Regions from separate parts of the Fictibacillus enclensis genome, predicted to be linked through region 1. Evidence: predicted binding sites of a transcription regulator. Region 1 holds the regulator's gene; each other region holds the start of a gene.
The links. The regulator CtsR, encoded in region 1, represses protease genes until heat stress. The targets are predictions, from matches to a motif close to ATGGTCAATAAAGGTCAAACA.
Positions count from the first base shown of each region.

Region 1 (3,280 bases):
CTGTTGGCCAAGACGCCATATGACCTGAAGATTCGGTCTTCCAGCTGAATTTTCAATCCCTGCTGGAGATTGTTTCGCGCGGCCCTTTCCTGCTGGATCAATTGGAGGACAACGCCACGCAAATCTTCAACGATATCTTCTTCCGATTTCCCAAGCGTAATTTGATTGGAAATTTGGAACACATTTCCCTGAGCTTCTGTTCCCTCTCCATATATTCCTCTCACCACCAGCCCCAGCTGGTTGATGGCCGGAATAATGCGGCTTATTTGTTTGGTAATAACCAAAGCCGGAAGATGCATCATAACAGAAGCTCTAAGCCCCGTTCCAACATTGGTCGGACAGCTTGTTAGGTAGCCTCTTTCTTCGTCGAACGCATAATCCACTTTTTCTTCAAGCCAGTCATCCAGTTCTCCGGCAAGCTTTAACGCTTCTTTCAGCTGGAAGCCTGCAAACAGGCACTGAATTCGCAAATGATCCTCTTCGTTGATCATAATGCTTACCGATTCATCCTCATTCAGCATGACCGCTCCATATTTGGACTGTTCGGCAAGATGAGGGCTGATAAGGTGCTTTTCTACCAATACCCTTTTTGCCAGGGGTTTTAGCTGATCCAGTGAAAGAATTTCAAATTCGCCCCAATTTCCGAACTCCTGGTCCCCATTTGCTTCGTGTAATTTACGAATCACGGTTTCAGATTCTTCTTTGGAAGCAAAATCAGGGAAATTATAATTTTCCAAGTTTCGGGCGAGCCGGATCCTGCTGCTTAGCACAATATCAGAATCAGGTCCTTCTTCCTTCATCCAGGGACTGATGGCTTCACTTATAAAATGTTCAAGTGACACGCTCTATTCCCCCTTTTCCTGATGCTTTTGCTTCTCTAAAAGCCGGATCTTATCACGGGTTTCAGCAGCTTTTTCGAATTCCTCACTCAGGATATACTGTTGCATCGATTTCTTTAAATTCTCCAATTCCCGTTTTTCCTGAAGTCCGCTGCCAATCCGCTTTGGAATTTTCCCCTCATGCTTTGTATTTCCTCCGTGCACCCGCTTTAAAATTGGATCAAGCTTGGAGTCAAATACTTCATAGCAATGGCTGCATCCAAAACGGCCAATTTTGGCAAACTGTTGATATGTCATGCCGCATTTCGGGCACACCAGAACTGATTGCTGAGAAAGTCCCGGAGAAGCTGTTCCCGATATCGCCGGATCTCCGTAAAGAAGTCCGGAAAGCAGCTGATGAATAGAGAATGTATTCGACCCTGGAAGGAATTCTCCTTTTTCTTTTGCACAATGCTCACAAATATGAAATTCTGTTTTCTGTCCGTTTACAATCTTTGTAAAGTGCAAAGTGGCAGGCCGTTCATGGCATTCCTGGCAAAACATTTTATTCTCCTCCCCTATTAATAAATGTGATACAACGTTATCTGGTTCTAAATTTTAGCGTCCGAATCATGCCTTTTAATAATTCGGCTCTCAATTGATCACGCTCAGGAAGGTCTAACACTTGAAGAACAGTGCGGTCAATGACACTCAGCATAATTCTCGCCTCGCGTTCCGATATGATCTGTTCATCCAGCAGCCGCAGCACCACATTTTCGGCATTCCCCTGTGAAATGCGGTCATTGATCAAAAGCAGCAGCTGGTCAATCAGGTGGACGTAATTTTCTGTTTTGACCTTAATAATGCGGATATATCCCCCGCCCCCCCGTTTGCTTTCCACAACAAATCCTTTTTCTACGGTGAATCGTGTATTAATAACATAGTTGATCTGGGAAGGGACACACTGGAATTTTTCAGCAATATCCGTCCGTTTGATTTCAATAAATTTATCATTCGAACCTGCAAGGACCTGCTTCAAATATTCTTCAATAATGTCTGAGATATTTCTCAACCTGCTACCCTCCCCTCTGACTTTGACTATCTTTGACTATATGTATATATTATAGTCCGTTTCCCAGGTTATATGCAACTAATGAATACTTTCTGCCTCATAGGGGAACAAGGTATTTCTCTCACAGTATTACCCGATATTTTTCCTGTTAATCGTTCCTTTTTGAAGGATTAAAAAAAGAAGCCCCTCAAAAATATCGCCGGGACTTCTACTGAAACAATCTATTGCTTGGAAAAGATTTTTTTGCCTGGTCCATCGCCATCTTATTGCCTATCGCCGAATAATCAAGCCACGGCTGATCGGGAATCACATAAACATGTTTGTTTTTTACTGCTTTTAACCCTTTCCAGATCGAAGAGTTTTCCATCTGCTTAAAGGCGGTTTTTGATTGATCGTCCTGATTCACTATGACAAAAATCGCATCTGCATCAAAATCAGGCAGCACCTCCTGGGAGATCACTTGATATGGCTGGCATCCACTTTTTTATCCCCATTTGCGGGAGTAAGCCCTAAATCATCAAATAGAATGCGGCCCACGGGACGAGCGGTGCCAAATACACGCAGCTCTTTGGCGGTTACACGAATCGCCATCGCCCTGCTGTTTTTTCCAAGTTCTTGTTTGATTAAGCCTTTTACTTCTTTTGTTTCCTTCTCGTAATCTTCGACCAATTCATTAGCCTGTTTTTCACGATTAACAAGTTTCCCTATTTTTTTCAAATGGTCTCTCCATGTCCCTTCATCAAGGTTAAAAACATGAACAGGCGCAATTTTTTTGAATTTGTCGAGTTCTTTTCCACCATATTCTTCGTCCATATAAATAGCTGAGGGCTTTAAAGCAAGCAGGGCTTCCATATCAGGATCAGCTGCAGGCCCAAGTTTTTTTGTGTTTTTCAACCCGTCTTTCACGTGAGGAAGAAAATCCCTTAATCCCCCGCCGACCACTGAATCTGCAGGTGTAATGCCCAGCGCCGGGAGATCATTGGTCAAGTGGATGGACAAGGGAGCAATTTTTTGATTTCCGTTTTTTTCATCGCCTGATGGTTTACTGTCATCGGTATTAAAATAAGGACTAATTGAGGGGTTTTTTGTGCGGGCAAAGCTGGAACGCGGGAGGGTTCGAGGATTTGAGGCTCTGCTGATCCCCTGGTGGCTAGGATACTTGCGGTTCGACATGATTTAGTTGCGGGTTGGCCACTCTTACTTGCGATTCGACATGATTTAGTTGCGGTGATCGGGAATTTAGTTGCGGTTCGACACAATTTACTTGCATATCACGTCATTTTCATCTTTCGACAAAACAAAAAAGCACCGCTGATTTCTCAACAGTGCTTCATTTTTGCCCGGCAACGTCCTACTCTTACAGGGGGAAGCCCCCAACTACCATCGGCGC
Region 1 covers NZ_CP126109.1:100,530-103,809, reverse strand. The annotation lists gene mcsB (protein-arginine kinase McsB) at 1-842, opposite strand, end outside; gene mcsA (protein-arginine kinase activator protein McsA) at 846-1,382, opposite strand; gene QNH15_RS00545 (CtsR family transcriptional regulator) at 1,420-1,890, opposite strand; partial or broken gene QNH15_RS00540 (ABC transporter substrate-binding protein) at 2,099-2,964, opposite strand; rRNA gene rrf (5S ribosomal RNA) at 3,229-3,280, opposite strand, start outside.

Region 2 (3,280 bases), 940 kb from region 1:
GAGATCTCTGACCTGTGGACGCATGATGCCGTAGCGGACGCTTGTTGTGCCGCTTGCATTCGTGGCGGCCATTCCGCCCAGGGTAGCATCCGCTCCCGGATCTACCGGAAAGAACAGTCCGTATTTTTTTAAAGCCTGATTCAGCTGTGTTCTGGTTACTCCCGGCTGTACTTTAACCAGAAAATCTTCGGGCCTGACCTCCACTACCTGGTTCATATTTTGAAAGTTAATGGAGATGCCGCCTTGCAGTGGGATGCAATGACCTTCAAGGCTCGATCCCACGCCAAACGGAACAACAGGAATTCTATGTTCATTGGCGAATTTTACTATAGAAGAAACTTCTTCGGCTGAGTTTGGAAACACCACGACTTCCGGAAGCACGGGAGAATGATGAGATTCGTCTTTGCTGTGCTGGCGAAGAATGGTTTCATTGCTTGTGGCTCTTTTTTCATCCGTTAGTTTTTTCATTTCTATAAGTAAATCCTCATGTGTTGCCTGCATGTAAAAATCCTCCCTTAGGTGTATGTTGATTATTCTCTTCTTAGGGTAATTTATAGATGAAAAGCGAAAATCCTTTTTATTCTGTTAAAAAAACAAAAATCAGCCAACACTATTAGGTGAGGTGATGACATGAAAAAATGGCTGTTGATACTCAGCTTTACATTGCTTTTGGGCGGATGCGGAACAACAGAAAAAAATGAAGCGGACAAGGGGGAGCCAGTCATGGGAGACGGGAATAAACAGGAGCAGCACAAGGACAAGCCCGGCAGAGACCACAGCGGGGGAATCGTTGCGGGAGCTATTGAGCCAAAGCTTTCGGTTATGGAGCAAAACACAGGCAGCACGCTCTTGCGTTATGAACTAAAAAACCAGACTGAACAAATAAAAACCTTTGAATTTACAAGCGGCAAAAAGTTTGATTACATCGTCAAAGATGAAAGCGGGAAAAAGGTATATCAATATTCACACGATCACATGTTTACCCAGTCTCTTTCCAAGATCACCCTGAAACAAGGTGAAACGTTCACGCAGGACATTATGGTAAAAAACTTGCCAGCGGGCACTTATACGATCGAGATATGGCTTACGGCGAAAAACGAAGAAAACGATTATCGGCAGAAAAAAACATTTGAAATACAGTGAGAATCCGCTCTTATGGAGCGGGTTTTTTTATGCAGCAAGGGGAAATGCAGATTGTTTGATTTTTTATTTATTACGGAGTACACTCATAAAAATAATCAAAATAAAACGTACTTTAAATAAGTAAATATAAATTTTTTTGAGCAAAGGACTTGAAAGTCAAAGAAGGTCAAAGTATAATATAGACATAAGGTCAAAGATAGTCAAAGTCAAACAACGACCTAACATTCTAAAGGAGGACATGCTTTATGAAATGTGAACAATGTAAAGTGAATCCTGCGACAATTCAAATGAACGTTTCTTTTAATCAACATAAACAACAGTTAACACTATGTGCAGATTGCTATCATAAAATTACTCAGTCTATGAATACAACAGGAGGTATGAATCCGATGAACCAATTTTCATCCTTCGATGATTTCTTTAAACAAATGATGAACAACGGCATGAACTCAGGGTTTTCAGGCCAGCAACAATCCCAGCAGGCTCAGCAGCAAGGTGGCGGAAGAGGCAGGGGCGGAGGCTTCCTTGACCAATTCGGCCGCAATATCAGCCAGGCCGCAAAAACCGGTCTTATTGACCCTGTGATCGGCCGTGAGGAAGAAATAAACCGTGTGATTGAAATTTTGAATCGAAGAAACAAAAACAATCCGGTTCTTATTGGGGAACCAGGGGTTGGTAAAACAGCCATTGCTGAAGGATTGGCATTGAAAATTGCCGAAGGTACAGTACCGTCCAAACTTCTTTCCAAGGAAGTCTACATGCTTGATGTAGCTTCTCTTGTAGCAGATACAGGTATTCGCGGACAATTTGAAGAGAGAATGAAGCAGTTGATTGCTGAGCTGCAAAAGCGTAAAAACATCATTTTGTTCATTGACGAGATCCACCAAATCGTCGGTGCAGGATCAGCCGAGGGATCAATGGATGCCGGCAACATTTTAAAACCGGCACTTGCCCGCGGTGAACTTCAACTGGTGGGTGCAACGACACTGAAAGAGTATCGCAAAATCGAAAAAGACGCGGCATTGGAGCGCCGATTCCAGCCGGTTATCGTTAACGAGCCAACTCCTGAAAAGGCATTTGAAATTCTTAAGGGACTTGCTTCCAAATATGAGCAGTACCATGAAGTGACGTTTTCAGAAGATGTTTTAAAAGCGTGTGTAACCTTGTCTCACCGCTATATCCAGGACCGTTTCCTTCCGGATAAAGCGATCGATCTTATGGACGAAGCCGGTTCCAAAATCAACTTGCTTCATTCAGGCAATGAAACTTCTTCCATTGAAGAGCGTTTAGAGGAAATTTCAAAAGAAAAAGAACAGGCAGCAATGAATGAAAACTATGAGCTTGCTGCAAAACTTCGCCAGGAAGAGCTTCAATTGGAGGCAAAATTGAACGAGAACGAAGGCAAAGAAAAAGCCGCCGTTACCCTTGAAGACATTCAATCCATCGTAGAGCAGAAAACAGGTATCCCAGTTAAAAAGCTTCAGGAAGACGAACAGGCGAAAATGAAGGACTTGGCGAAAAACCTTTCCCAAAAAGTCATCGGACAGCAAGAAGCGGTTGAAAAAGTATCCAAAGCCATCCGCAGAAGCCGTGCCGGTCTGAAAGCGAAGAACCGTCCAATCGGATCCTTCTTGTTTGTCGGTCCGACAGGGGTAGGTAAAACCGAATTGACCAAGTCACTCGCAGAAGAATTATTTGGTGATAAGGAAGCCATGATTCGTCTGGACATGAGTGAATACATGGAGAAACATGCCGTGTCCAAGCTTATCGGTTCACCTCCTGGATATGTCGGCCATGATGAAGCCGGACAATTGACTGAAATGGTCCGCCGCAAGCCTTACAGCATTATTTTGTTGGATGAAATTGAAAAGGCGCATCCGGATGTACAGCATATGTTCCTGCAAATCCTTGAGGATGGCCGCTTAACCGACAGCCAGGGCCGTACTGTATCCTTTAAAGATACAGTCATCATCATGACGAGCAATGCCGGCAGTGGTGTAAAGCAAACCAAAAAATTAGGATTTACCAACGAAATCGCGGAAGTACAAAAAGAAACCAATATTCTTGATGCCATCGGTTCCTACTTCAAACCGGAATTCCTGAACCGGTTTGACAGCATTGTACAGTTCCAGTCTCT
Region 2 covers NZ_CP126109.1:1,042,328-1,045,607, forward strand. The annotation lists gene QNH15_RS05635 (FAD-binding oxidoreductase) at 1-501, opposite strand, end outside; gene QNH15_RS05640 (BsuPI-related putative proteinase inhibitor) at 631-1,143, shown strand; gene QNH15_RS05645 (ATP-dependent Clp protease ATP-binding subunit) at 1,389-3,280, shown strand, end outside.
Region 2: the regulator CtsR is predicted to act here: its motif matches at 1,296-1,316, upstream of QNH15_RS05645 (ATP-dependent Clp protease ATP-binding subunit).

Region 3 (3,280 bases), 1.1 Mb from region 1:
ATTGTAAGGCTGACTCGGGAAGCAAGGACTCTGCTTGAGGATTTAAATATTATAGATGAAACCTTTACATTTAACCGCGGCATTGCAGATGAGATTCAAAAAAAAGCGTGCTGCCGCCGATCATACATGAGAGGAGCTTTTCTTGCGGGCGGTTCCATTAACCATCCTGAGACAAGCTATCATCTCGAGATTTTTTCCATGTATGAAGAACATACTGCCGCTCTTTGCGAATTAATGAATACCTTTGATCTTAAAGCGAAAATGCTCGAGCGGAAAAAAGGGTATATTATTTATTTGAAGGACGGTGAAAAAATATCCGAATTCCTTACTCTGATCGGCGCGCACAATGCGATGCTGTACTTTGAGGATGTAAGAATTTTAAAGGATATGAGAAACTCGGTGAACCGTCTGGTAAACTGCGAAACAGCCAACCTGAATAAAACAGTCGGGGCAGCGATGAGGCAGGTTGAAAACATTAAGTTTATTGAAAATGAGGTTGGACTAGAAGTGCTTCCCGATAAGCTCCGTGAAATTGCCGAACTCAGGGTGGCTCATCAGGAAATCACACTGAAAGAGCTCGGGGAAATGGTTTCCTCCGGACCTGTCAGCAAATCCGGTGTCAATCACCGTCTGCGTAAGATCGATGAAATCGCTAACAAAATTCGTTTAGGCCAACCCATTTCTAAATAAAGCACCCCATCATTTTATATATCTATTAAGGAGGAACAGCCATGATTGAAAAGCAGGTAACCGTTCAATTGAAAACTGGACTGCAAGCTCGTCCCGCAGCCTTGTTTGTTCAGGAAGCGAACCGTTACAATTCGGAAGTGTTTGTTGAAAAAGACGGAAAGCGTGTAAACGCAAAAAGCATTATGGGTATCATGAGCCTTGCCATTGGTTCAGGCGTGGATATTACCATCTCTGTGAGCGGCCATGATGAAGAAGAAGCCATGAAGGGGCTTGAAGCTTTTATTACTGAACGCGACTAGGACAAGCAACAAATAAAAGGGCAAAAGCCGTTTGCGATGATGAGATCATCGTTATTCCACTTTTGCCCTTTTGTTATTTTTTTGTTTTGGCGAACATTGCAAGAATCACTAGAAAGATAACAATTACGCCGATGGAAATCAAGACGTTGTAAAAATTCATTCCACCCTCCAAATTGAAAAAAGCCGCTCATTGGCGAGCGGCTTTTTTTATTCTTTTAAAGGTTTTTTGGATCTTCGACAGAAGAAATCACTCGGTCAACCAATCCGTATTTTACAGCATCTTCAGCCAGCATAAAGTTGTCGCGGTCGGTGTCGCGCTCGATGACTTCAAGTGGCTGTCCAGTTCTTTCGGAAAGAATCTTGTTTAGTTGTTCACGCATTTGGATGATGCGGCGGGCATGAATTTCGATATCCGTTGCCTGACCGCGCGTTCCGCCGAGCGGCTGGTGAATCATGACTTCAGAGTTCGGTAGGACATAACGCTTTCCTTTTTCACCGGCTGCAAGCAGGAATGCTCCCATGGAAGCAGCCATACCAATGCAGATCGTTGAAACATTTGGCTTAATAAAGTTCATGGTGTCATAAATCGCCATACCAGCTGTAATGGATCCGCCAGGACTGTTTATGTAAAGGGAAATATCCTTTTCAGGATCCTCGGCAGCCAAGAAGAGCAACTGGGCCACGATGGAGTTTGAAACATTGTCGTCAATTCCGCTTCCAAGCATGATAATACGGTCTTTTAACAGACGGGAGTAAATATCATATGCGCGTTCGCCACGGTTTGTTTGTTCAATAACTGTAGGAATTAAATTCATGAATAATCCTCCTTATAGGGTGTGTTTTCATGTGATACTGCCATCATACAAAAAAGGTCAAAAAAGGTCAAACGAAAAGCTTCTTATATGTTAATTCTATGTAGAGGCGCAACAATCCTTTATTTAACAATATGTTTGGACTATCTTCATCATTCCCGGGTTGCCGGGATTTAAACGTACCCGCCCTAAAGTTTTCAGAGATAAAAAGTGTTGTGCCAGCAGATAAACGTCTGCACCTTACGAATTTTTTATATTGTTGTACGCTTCTTCCAAGTTGCGGATCCGCCTGACAATTTCTCCGTTCTTATTTAAATGGTCGTTGATGAGCGTGCCTACGATGGAGCGGTAATACGCATTCATGGCATGGGATTTTGTAAACACATCCTTGTTCCGCTCGATATATTGCAAAAAGTTCTCTTCGAAAAATTTCACTGAAAATTGTTCAGCCATTGTTTTAGCACTCCTTTTTTCAACTGTTTATATCGTATCAGATTCCTTGTTACTACCCTAATGAAAAATTTCAGGGTGTAAACATTAAATAATATTTCTCCTCCTTTTGACAATTGGAAATTCCCGTGATATAGTTGTGCTGACCATATACGTGTTATGATGCTGGATGTAAACGGTAAATGTTTTGCTTTTAGTTAGTAGCAATGTAACATGGTTCCAATTTTTAAAGCGCTTTAAACGCGCTGACAGGAGGATATACCCATGCAAAACGGGAAAGTAAAATGGTTTAACGCAGAAAAAGGATTCGGCTTCATCGAAGTTGAAGGCGGAGACGATGTATTCGTACACTTTTCTGCAATCCAATCTGAAGGTTTCAAATCTTTAGACGAAGGTCAAGAAGTATCTTTCGAAATCGTTGAAGGTGCTCGCGGACCACAAGCTGCTAACGTTACTAAACTTTAATAGCGTGATAAAAAGAGCCAGTCATGGCTCTTTTTTGTTTTTTGGAAACAGCTTCTATCCAAGAAAAAGTGTTGTGCTTTGCGAATCTGTAGTATCATAGCTATAGGAGGGATTCGTATGGAGCTGGGTTTATTTCAACAACAAAACTTAAGTCTTGTTATGACAGCTGAGCTTCGCCAGGCCATTGCCATCCTGCAATATCCTTGCTATGAACTTTCTCGGTTTTTACAGGAACAGGCGGTAGAGAACCCGTTAATCGAGTTGTCCGAATCATCCGCTGTTTTCGAGAAAAGTAAAAAGAAAGCGCTTCAAAAAGACCGTTCTCACCAGGATGCTGACATAATCGGGAGGATGCAGCCGGCCGAATTAACCATGCATGACCATCTTCTTCATCAGGTGCTTGATATGCCTATTTCTGAAAACCAGGCAGCTGTGGTGCGTTACCTTATACTGAATATTGACGAAGCAGGGTATCTGGACATTACCAAGGAGGAAATGCTTGAACGCTTTTCCATTCCTTCTGCTTTATTTCATGAGTGCATCGATTGGCTGCATCAGCTGGAG
Region 3 covers NZ_CP126109.1:4,048,083-4,051,362, reverse strand. The annotation lists gene whiA (DNA-binding protein WhiA) at 1-690, shown strand, start outside; gene QNH15_RS21175 (HPr family phosphocarrier protein) at 732-989, shown strand; gene clpP (ATP-dependent Clp endopeptidase proteolytic subunit ClpP) at 1,205-1,804, opposite strand; gene yvfG (protein YvfG) at 2,042-2,254, opposite strand; gene cspD (cold-shock protein CspD) at 2,516-2,716, shown strand; gene rpoN (RNA polymerase factor sigma-54) at 2,834-3,280, shown strand, end outside.
Region 3: the regulator CtsR is predicted to act here: its motif matches at 1,858-1,878, upstream of clpP (ATP-dependent Clp endopeptidase proteolytic subunit ClpP).